DNA from 3 places in the Streptomyces sp. NPDC001787 genome. Region 1 is predicted to be linked to each of the others. Evidence: predicted binding sites of a transcription regulator. Region 1 holds the regulator's gene; each other region holds the start of a gene.
What was found. The regulator HrcA, encoded in region 1, represses chaperone genes, less so after heat shock. The targets are predictions, from matches to a motif close to TTNGCACTCNGNNNNNCNGAGTGCNAA.
Positions count from the first base shown of each region.

Region 2: the regulator HrcA is predicted to act here: its motif matches at 1,363-1,389, upstream of groES (co-chaperone GroES).
Region 3: the regulator HrcA is predicted to act here: its motif matches at 1,601-1,627, upstream of groL (chaperonin GroEL).

Region 1 is NZ_JBEOZE010000004.1:409,362-412,634, forward strand. Features, by position in the region: gene ABT170_RS08590 (MBL fold metallo-hydrolase) at 1-686, opposite strand, end outside; gene hrcA (heat-inducible transcriptional repressor HrcA) at 851-1,867, shown strand; gene dnaJ (molecular chaperone DnaJ) at 1,868-3,007, shown strand; gene ABT170_RS08605 (nitronate monooxygenase) at 3,139-3,273, shown strand, end outside.
Region 2 is NZ_JBEOZE010000046.1:40,124-43,396, reverse strand. Features, by position in the region: gene groL (chaperonin GroEL) at 1-847, opposite strand, end outside; gene groES (co-chaperone GroES) at 947-1,255, opposite strand; gene ABT170_RS40745 (hypothetical protein) at 1,410-1,694, opposite strand; gene ABT170_RS37760 (polysaccharide deacetylase family protein) at 1,691-2,614, opposite strand; gene ABT170_RS37755 (THUMP-like domain-containing protein) at 2,746-3,273, shown strand, end outside.
Region 3 is NZ_JBEOZE010000052.1:4,629-7,901, forward strand. Features, by position in the region: gene thrC (threonine synthase) at 1-519, shown strand, start outside; gene ABT170_RS39065 (MoaD/ThiS family protein) at 549-824, shown strand; gene ABT170_RS39070 (cold-shock protein) at 1,238-1,444, shown strand; gene groL (chaperonin GroEL) at 1,791-3,273, shown strand, end outside.

The DNA.
Region 1 (3,273 bases):
ACGAACGCCGCGTCCACCACCGCCCCGTGCCCCGGTACGTACAGCGCGTCCTCGCCGCCGAGCGCCAGCAGACCGTCCAGCGCGGCGGGCCAGCGGGAGGTGACCGCGTCCCGGCCCGCCTGCGGTTCGCCGGACTCCTCGACCAGATCACCGCAGAGCACCACGGCCGGCTCCCCGCCCGCGCCGGGCACCAGCACCGCCAGATCGTGGCCGGTGTGCCCCGGCCCGGCGTCGGCCAGCAGGACCTGCCGCCCGCCGCCGAGGTCGAGCGTCCGCTCCCCGCACACCTCGTGGCGCGGGGCCACCAGGACGTCCACCGCCTGCGCGGCCTCCTCCTCGGGCACTCCGTGGCGTACGGCGGAGGCGCACAGCTCCTCCGCCCCGCGCGCGAGGAGGGCGCCGAGGCCGGCCGATCCGTACACCTCGGCCCCGGCGAACACCGCGGTGCCCAGCACATGATCGAAATGGGGGTGACTCAGTGCGATATGTGTCACTCTCCGCCCGAGCAGCCCCTCCGCCTGGTTCCGCAGCTCCACCCCCTCGCGCAGCGTCGACCCGGTGTCGTAGAGCAGCGCGCCGTCCGCTCCGGCCACCAGCGCGACCGTCGCATCCCACCCGGGGAGCCGCCGCCGGCCCACTCCGCGGCCCAACCGCTCCCAGCCGAACTCTTCCCAAGAGACGTCCATGCGGCGACGCTATCGGCAACGACCTGCGCGGTCCCGGGGTAGCGTGGCCGGTCGCCCTTGCCTGGGGGGCACCCTGCCCCCGTACACTGGCCGGGGGGATTGCTGGCACTCGAACGCACAGAGTGCCAGGCAGACACCGGAGACGACAGCTGGAGGTGTGCGCGATGCTCAGCGAACGCAGACTCGAAGTGCTGCGCGCCATCGTCCAGGACTATGTCGGCACCGAGGAGCCCGTCGGCTCCAAGGCGCTCACGGAACGGCACAAGCTGGGGGTCTCCCCGGCCACCGTCCGCAACGACATGGCGGTGCTGGAGGACGAGGGCTTCATCGCCCAGCCGCACACCAGTGCGGGGCGCATCCCGACGGACAAGGGCTACCGGCTCTTCGTCGACCGGCTCGCGGGCGTCAAGCCGCTCTCCTCGCCGGAGCGCCGGGCCATTCAGAATTTCCTCGACGGCGCGGTCGACCTCGACGATGTCGTGGGCCGGACCGTGCGGCTGCTCGCGCAGCTGACCCGGCAGGTCGCCGTGGTGCAGTACCCCTCGCTGACCCGTTCGACGGTGCGGCACGTGGAGCTGCTCGCGCTGGCCCCCGCCCGGCTGATGCTGGTGCTGATCACCGACACCGGCCGGGTCGAACAGCGTATGATCGACTGCCCCGCGCCGTTCGGCGAGACCTCTCTCGCCGATCTGCGGGCCCGGCTCAACAGCCGGGTCGTCGGACGCCGTTTCACGGACGTCCCGCAGCTGGTGCAGGAGCTGCCGGAATCCTTCGACAGCGAGGACCGGGCCACCGTCTCCACGGTGCTCTCCGTCCTTCTCGAAACGCTGGTCGAGGAGACGGAGGAGCGGCTGATGATCGGCGGCACCTCCAACCTCACCCGCTTCGGGCACGACTTCCCTGTGATGATCCGGCCGGTGCTGGAAGCACTGGAGGAACAGGTGGTCCTGCTGAAGCTGCTCGGTGAGGCAACGGACTCGGGCATGACCGTACGTATCGGGCACGAGAACGCCCACGAGGGCCTCAACTCCACGTCCGTCGTCGCGGTCGGCTACGGTTCGGGCGACGAGGCAGTCGCCAAACTCGGCGTGGTCGGACCGACCCGCATGGACTACCCCGGAACGATGGGAGCGGTACGCGCAGTGGCACGTTACGTCGGACAGATCCTGGCGGAGTCGTAAGTGGCCACGGACTACTACGCCGTACTCGGCGTGCGCCGCGACGCATCTCAGGACGAGATCAAGAAGGCATTCCGGCGGCTCGCCCGCGAGCTGCACCCGGATGTCAACCCGGACCCGAAGACCCAGGAGCGGTTCAAGGAGATCAACGCCGCTTACGAGGTGTTGTCGGACCCGCAGAAGAAGCAGGTCTACGACCTCGGCGGCGACCCGCTCTCCGCCTCCGGCGGCGCGGGTGGCGCGGGCGGTTTCGGAGCCGGTGGCTTCGGCAACTTCTCCGACATCATGGACGCGTTCTTCGGCACGGCCTCGCAGCGCGGACCCCGTTCGCGCACCCGGCGCGGCCAGGACGCGATGATCCGGCTGGAGATCGACCTCTCCGAGGCGGCCTTCGGCACCACCAAGGACATCCAGGTCGACACGGCGGTCGTCTGTACGACGTGCAGCGGCGAGGGCGCGGCCCCCGGTACCTCCGCGCAGACCTGTGACATGTGCCGAGGACGCGGCGAGGTGTCCCAGGTCACCCGGTCCTTCCTGGGCCAGGTCATGACCTCACGGCCCTGCCCGCAGTGTCAGGGCTTCGGTACGGTCGTGCCGACGCCGTGCCCGGAGTGCGCCGGTGACGGCCGCATCCGCTCCCGGCGCACGCTCACGGTGAAGATCCCCGCGGGTGTGGACAACGGCACCCGTATCCAGCTCGCGGGCGAGGGCGAGGTCGGCCCCGGCGGCGGCCCGGCCGGTGATCTGTACGTCGAGATCCACGAGCTGTCGCACGCGGTGTTCCAGCGGCGCGGCGACGATCTGCACTGCACGGTCACCATCCCCATGACGGCGGCCTCGCTCGGCACCAAGGTGCCGCTGGAGACGCTCGACGGCCTGGAGGAGATCGACATCAGGCCGGGCACCCAGTCCGGCCAGTCGGTTCCGCTGCACGGGCGCGGCATCACGCACCTGCGCGGCGGCGGTCGCGGCGATCTGATCGTGCACGTCGAGGTGCTGACCCCGTCCAAGCTGGACCCGGAGCAGGAGCGACTGCTGCGCGAACTGGCGAAGCTGCGCGGCGAGGAGCGGCCCACCGGCCAGTTTCAGCCAGGTCAACAAGGGCTGTTCTCCCGGCTGAAGGACGCCTTCAACGGCCGCTGAACCGGTCTTGCCCTGTCACCGCACCGCCCGCCGGTCCTGTACCGGCGGGCGGTGCTGCGTACAGCGGTATACCGGTCACGCTGCCCCATGGCTGATTCGGCACTGTGCGCCGGACATGGCACGATGCGGTCATGTCCTCCGAGTTGACCGATCTCTGCCGGTATCCGATCGTGCAGGCCCCGATGGCGGGCGGCGTCTCGTCCCCGGAACTCGTCGGCGCCGTCGCCGAAGCCGGCGCGCTGGGCTTCCTCGCCGCCGGGTACAAG
Region 2 (3,273 bases), on a different contig from region 1:
CGCCGAAGCCCGGGGCCTTCACCGCGACGGCGTTGAAGGTGCCGCGGATCTTGTTGACGACGAGGGTGGAGAGCGCCTCGCCCTCGACGTCCTCGGCGATGATCAGGAGCGGCTTGGAGCCACCGGCCTGGATGACCTTCTCCAGCAGCGGGAGCAGCTCCTGGATGGAACCGATCTTGCCCTGGTGGATCAGGATGTACGGGTCGTCGAGGACGGCCTCCATACGCTCCTGGTCGGTCACCATGTACGGGGACAGGTAGCCCTTGTCGAAGGCCATGCCCTCGGTGAACTCAAGGTCCAGGCCGAAGGTGTTGGACTCCTCGACGGTGATGACACCGTCCTTGCCGACCTTGTCCATCGCGTCCGCGATGAGCTCGCCGACCTGGGTGTCCTGCGCGGAGAGCGCGGCCACGGCGGCGATGTCGGACTTGTCGTCGATCGGACGGGCGGTCGCGAGGAGCTCCTCGGACACGGCCTTGACCGCGGCGTCGATGCCCTTCTTCAGGGCGGCCGGGGAGGCGCCCGCGGCGACGTTGCGCAGACCCTCGCGGACGAGCGCCTGGGCCAGCACGGTGGCGGTGGTGGTGCCGTCACCCGCTACGTCGTTGGTCTTGGTCGCCACCTCCTTCACGAGCTGGGCACCGAGGTTCTCGTACGGGTCGTCGAGCTCGACCTCACGCGCGATGGTGACACCGTCGTTGGTGATGGTGGGAGCGCCGAACTTCTTGTCGATGACGACGTTGCGGCCCTTGGGGCCGATCGTCACCTTGACCGTGTCGGCAAGCTTGTTGACGCCGCGCTCAAGGGCGCGACGGGCGTCCTCGTCGAACTTCAGAATCTTCGCCATGGGCTGTTCTTCCCTCTCAAAACGAACTGCGCCCCTCACCACCCGGCTAGTTATTTCGCAGGGGGCCAGGGGCGCAGAACAGAAGCAAACGTGGGTGAATTACTTCTCGACGATCGCGAGCACGTCGCGGGCCGAGAGGACGAGGTACTCCTCGCCGTTGTACTTCACCTCGGTGCCGCCGTACTTGCTGTACAGAACGACATCGCCGGTCTTGACGTCGAGCGGAAGGCGCTCGCCGTTCTCGAAGCGGCCCGGGCCCACGGCCAGGACGACGCCCTCCTGGGGCTTCTCCTTGGCGGTGTCCGGAATGACCAGGCCAGAAGCCGTGGTCTGCTCGGCGTCGAGCGGCTGGACCACAATGCGGTCCTCAAGCGGCTTGATCGCAACCTTGGTGCTGGTGGTCGACACGATCCGGTCTCCCCCTTCGGAGATCTCACGGGGTTTAACAGTCTTTGGGTGGCGACCAGGTCGATCCGTCGTCGCGGGTGCCGGACCTGCCCTGCCGCACAGTGGTGCTGGCACTCTCCAGGGGGGAGTGCCAGACCTGAGACTATGACCGCGATTAGCACTCGGTCAAGCGGAGTGCCAATTCACCACCCTCGCGTCGCGCGGAGGGCCGCGCCGCGTGGGGCGCGGAGGACCGCGCGGCGAGCGGTCGCTGACCGCACGCGCCGCGGCCCCCCTTGAGCACCGCGGACTTCGGTGACGGCGACCGGCCGCCCATCTGCTGGGCCGCCTTGCGTCCCAGCCGTTCGATCGGGTCCACCGACTGCGCGCACCCGGCGGTGACGGTGAGGAGCGCACCGGCCGTCAGCAGCCCGGCCAGCAGCCGGTGCGCGCGCGTCATACGTAGTCCTCCAGCCTGGCCACCGCGTACCCCTTGTCGGTGATCGTCTTCATGACCCGTCGGATCATGTCCGGCATGGAGCCCTTCCAGTCCTCGCGCCCCCGGAAATGGGTGAGGATGATGTCGCCCGGGTGCAGGTCCCGGTCCCACTCGCGCCATTCCATGTGGTCGGGGAACGCCTCGGCGGACCACAGGGGCACGGCCGTCACCCCGCAGGACTTCGCGACGGCCAGGGTGTCGCGGTTGTAGTTGCCGTACGGCGGCCGGAAGAGCGTGGGCCGCTTCCCGTAGCGCTTCTCGATCTTGGCCTGCTGGTCGCAGATCTCCTTCTTCTGCTCGCCGTACGAGAGGCCGGGCAGATAGCGGTGGTTCAGCGTGTGGTTGTTGAGGGTGACGCCGCGCTTCTGCATCTGCGCGAAGTAGCCGTAGTCGTCGTTGATGACGTAGTCGCTGAGGAACGCGCTGTACGGGATGTCGAGTTCCGTCATCATCCGCAGCAGCTCGGGGTCCTTCTCCGCGCCGTCGTCCATGGTGAGGAAGACGATCCGCTCCTTGGTGGGAACGGTGGTGAAGACGGGCGGCAGCGCGTCGCCGTCCGTGACCTCGAAGCCCTCACGGGTGGTGATGCGCGGCTTCACGGCCGGCGGCGCCGGGGCGGCCAGCGGGACCCCGGCCAGCCCCCACTTCTTCGCCGCGACGGCACGGGCGGCCTGTTTCCGCTCGGCCTCCTGGGCGTACGTGTCCGGAGCGCGGGCGGGTCCGGCCTGCTGGGCCGGTCCGCCCGGCTGTCCGGAGGCGGCCCCGCCCCGCTTGTCCGGGGCGCCCGCGTCGCCGCCCTCCGGGCCGGCGGCGCATCCGGAGCCGATCACGGCGACCAGCAGCGCCACCAGAACCGAGGAGACCGGTCTGCGCCTCTTCATGGCCAATTCTTCCTTTTGTCTTACTGGCTGCATGGCGCCGCATCCTGCCAGCCCGTCACCGGGCCCCCGCCCCGACACCGCCACCGCAATCGCCCGGTCCCCCGGCTGGCTCACACGGAACCTGGCTCACAATGGACCGGGTGAACGCACCTACCCCCACCGGTCCCGCCGGCCCCACGGACCCGCTCGCCGCCTTCGCCGCCCTGCGCACGCCGGAGGGCACCGGGCTCCTGGCCGCGCTGCGGGACCACGACCCCGCGCAGGAGCTGGCCACCGCCACCCGGCTGCGCCGTACGCACCCGGCGGACCTGGTGTCGGCGGCGCTGGGGCAGGCGCGGCTGCGGCAGCGCGCGGTGGCGAAGTTCGGCGCCGAGGACGCGTACCGGATGTTCTTCACGCCCAACGGTGTGGAGCAGGCCACCCGCACATCGGTCGCCGCCCACCGCGCCGGGCGGTTCGCCTCGCTCGGCGTACGGAGCGTGGCGGACCTGTGCTGCGGGATCGGCGGGGACGCCATCGCCCTGGCGCGCGCCGGGATCCGGGTGCTCGCCGTGGACCGCGACCCGCTGACCGCCGAGGTCGCCCGCGCCAATGCCGAGGCGCTCGGGCTGGCGGACCTGATCGAGGTGCGGTGCGCCGATGTCACGGAGATCGGCACG
Region 3 (3,273 bases), on a different contig from region 1:
TCGCAGCTGACCAAGATCGACAAGGGCCTCCAGGAGCTGATCAAGCTCGGCCTGGTCGAGGACAGGCCGTACAAGATCTTCGGCGCCCAGGCCGAGGGATGCTCCCCGGTCTCCACCGCCTTCAAGGCCGGCCACGACGTGGTGCGGCCCCAGAAGCCGAACACGATCGCCAAGTCCCTGGCGATCGGCAACCCGGCCGACGGCCCGTACGTCCTGGACATCGCCCGCCGTACCGGTGGTGCCGTCGAGGACGTCAACGACGAGCAGGTCGTCGACGCGATCAAGCTGCTGGCCCGTACCGAGGGCATCTTCGCCGAGACGGCGGGCGGGGTGACGGTCGGTGTGACGAAGAAGCTGATCGAGGCCGGGCTGCTCGACCCGACGCTGACCACCGTTGTCCTGAACACCGGCGACGGCCTCAAGACGCTGGACGCGGTGGCCGCGACCTCGCAGGCGACCGCGACCATCCGGCCGAGCCTGGACGCGTTCCGCGAAGCCGGCCTCGCCGCCGCCCTCTGACCACCCCGAGACCGAAGGAAGGCACCCCTATGAGCGTCAAGGTCCGTATCCCCACCATTCTCCGCACCTACACGGACGGCCAGGCCGAGGTCGCGGCGGAGGGCACGATCCTCTCCGAGGTTATCGAGTCCCTGGAGGCGAACCACCCGGGTATCGCCGCCCGCGTCCTGGACGACCAGGGCAAGCTGCGCCGCTTCGTGAACGTGTACGTCAACGACGACGACGTGCGCTTCGAGGGCGGCCTGGAGGCCGCCACCCCGGACGGCGCCGGCATCTCGATCATCCCGGCCGTCGCCGGAGGCTGACGACTTCGCCGTGTGACCCCTGTTGCCCCCTCCGCGAGAGAAGCGGAGGGGGCAATTCTGCATGGTTGAGCACGGTACAGTTGGGGAAGCCCCCTCCGCTGCCCGTGTCGCCCGCATATGAGAATGCGCCCGGCCGCGATAAGAAGCAGCCAATATGGTTGAGCACCTTGCGTCATAAGTGCCCTTTGTCGGGCCCGACTTGCCCGGGAATCCCATGTATTCCTCATATTCGCGTGTTCAGCCATGCCCAGAATTCTCGTCCGATTGACCTGTTGCAGAGGGCAGTTGGACAGATACATTCGGCCGCGGTCGACGCGCTACGGCGCACACAACCTCTCCTGTCGGAGGGTGAGTTCTGACCCGGGCCCGCGAAGTGCGGTCCTGTGCAAGGGCCAGTAATAGGGGAGTTAGGCATGGCTCAGGGCACCGTCAAGTGGTTCAACGCGGAGAAGGGGTACGGCTTCATCGCGGTCGACGGTGGTGCGGATGTTTTCGTCCACTACAGCGCGATCCAGATGGACGGGTACCGCACCCTCGAAGAGGGTCAGCGAGTTGAATTCGAGATCTCGCAGGGCCAGAAGGGGCCGCAGGCGGACATGGTCAAGCTCGCCGTCGGCTGAGCTCGGCGCGGTCGGCCAACGACACCACTCACGCACTGAGGGCCCGTACCCCCTGGGGTACGGGCCCTCAGCGCGTCCGCGTCCCGCCCGGTGCTCCGGGGGCGCGTGAGCCCCCCCGTTCCGGGCCCGCGGGGTGTCCACAAACCGTGGCACCTGCTTGCACTCGCAGGGGTCGAGTGCTAATCATTGGCGTTAGCACTCTCCAGGTGAGAGTGACAGAAACTTGGACCGGGCCGGTGAGGCCCGCAGGCGCGGTGGGGCAAGGAACCACCGGGCAGGCAGGCCGTCCGTCGCGGGCGCCACTCGGTCCGGAGAAATCCACCCCTGTCCGGGAGGACCACTTCACATGGCCAAGATCATCGCGTTCGACGAGGAGGCACGGCGCGGTCTCGAGCGCGGGATGAACCAGCTCGCCGACGCCGTCAAGGTCACCCTCGGCCCCAAGGGCCGTAACGTCGTCCTCGAGAAGAAGTGGGGCGCGCCCACGATCACCAACGATGGTGTTTCCATCGCCAAGGAGATCGAGCTCGAGGACCCGTACGAGAAGATCGGTGCGGAGCTGGTCAAGGAGGTCGCCAAGAAGACGGACGACGTCGCCGGCGACGGTACGACCACCGCCACCGTTCTCGCTCAGGCGCTCGTCCGCGAGGGCCTGCGCAACGTTGCCGCCGGTGCCAACCCGATGGCGCTCAAGCGGGGCATCGAGAAGGCCGTCGAGGCCGTCTCCGCCGCTCTGCTGGAGCAGGCCAAGGACGTGGAGACCAAGGAGCAGATCGCTTCGACCGCCTCCATCTCCGCCGCCGACACCGAGATCGGCGCCAAGATCGCCGAGGCGATGGACAAGGTCGGCAAGGAAGGCGTCATCACCGTCGAGGAGTCCCAGACCTTCGGGCTGGAGCTTGAGCTCACCGAGGGTATGCGCTTCGACAAGGGCTACATCTCGGCGTACTTCGCCACCGACATGGAGCGTATGGAGGCGTCGCTCGACGACCCGTACATCCTGATCGTCAACTCGAAGATCGCCAGCGTCAAGGACCTGATCCCGCTGCTGGAGAAGGTCATGCAGTCGGGCAAGCCCCTGCTGATCATCGCCGAGGACGTCGAGGGCGAGGCCCTGTCGACCCTGGTCGTCAACAAGATCAAGGGCACGTTCAAGTCCGTCGCCGTCAAGGCTCCGGGCTTCGGCGACCGCCGCAAGGCCATGCTCGCGGACATCGCCATCCTCACCGGTGGCACCGTGATCTCCGAGGAGGTCGGTCTCAAGCTGGAGAACGCCGGCCTGGACCTGCTCGGCCGCGCCCGCAAGGTCGTCATCACCAAGGACGAGACCACGATCGTCGACGGTGCCGGTGACAGCGACCAGGTTCAGGGTCGCGTCAACCAGATCCGTGCCGAGATCGAGAACTCCGACTCGGACTACGACCGCGAGAAGCTCCAGGAGCGCCTCGCGAAGCTGGCCGGCGGCGTGGCCGTCATCAAGGCCGGTGCCGCGACCGAGGTCGAGCTCAAGGAGCGCAAGCACCGCATCGAGGACGCGGTGCGCAACGCCAAGGCCGCCGTCGAGGAGGGCATCGTCGCCGGTGGTGGCGTGGCGCTGCTCCAGGCCTCGGCCGTCTTCGAGAAGCTCGACCTGACCGGTGACGAGGCCACGGGCGCCAACGCCGTGAAGCTCGCGCTGGAGGCCCCGCTCAAGCAGATCGCCGTCAACGGTGGTCTTGAGGGTGGCGTCGTCGTGGAGAAGGTCCGCAACCTGCCGATCGGTCACGGCCTCAACGCCGCGACCGGCGAGTACGTCGACATGATCGCCGAGGGCATTCTCGACCCGGCGA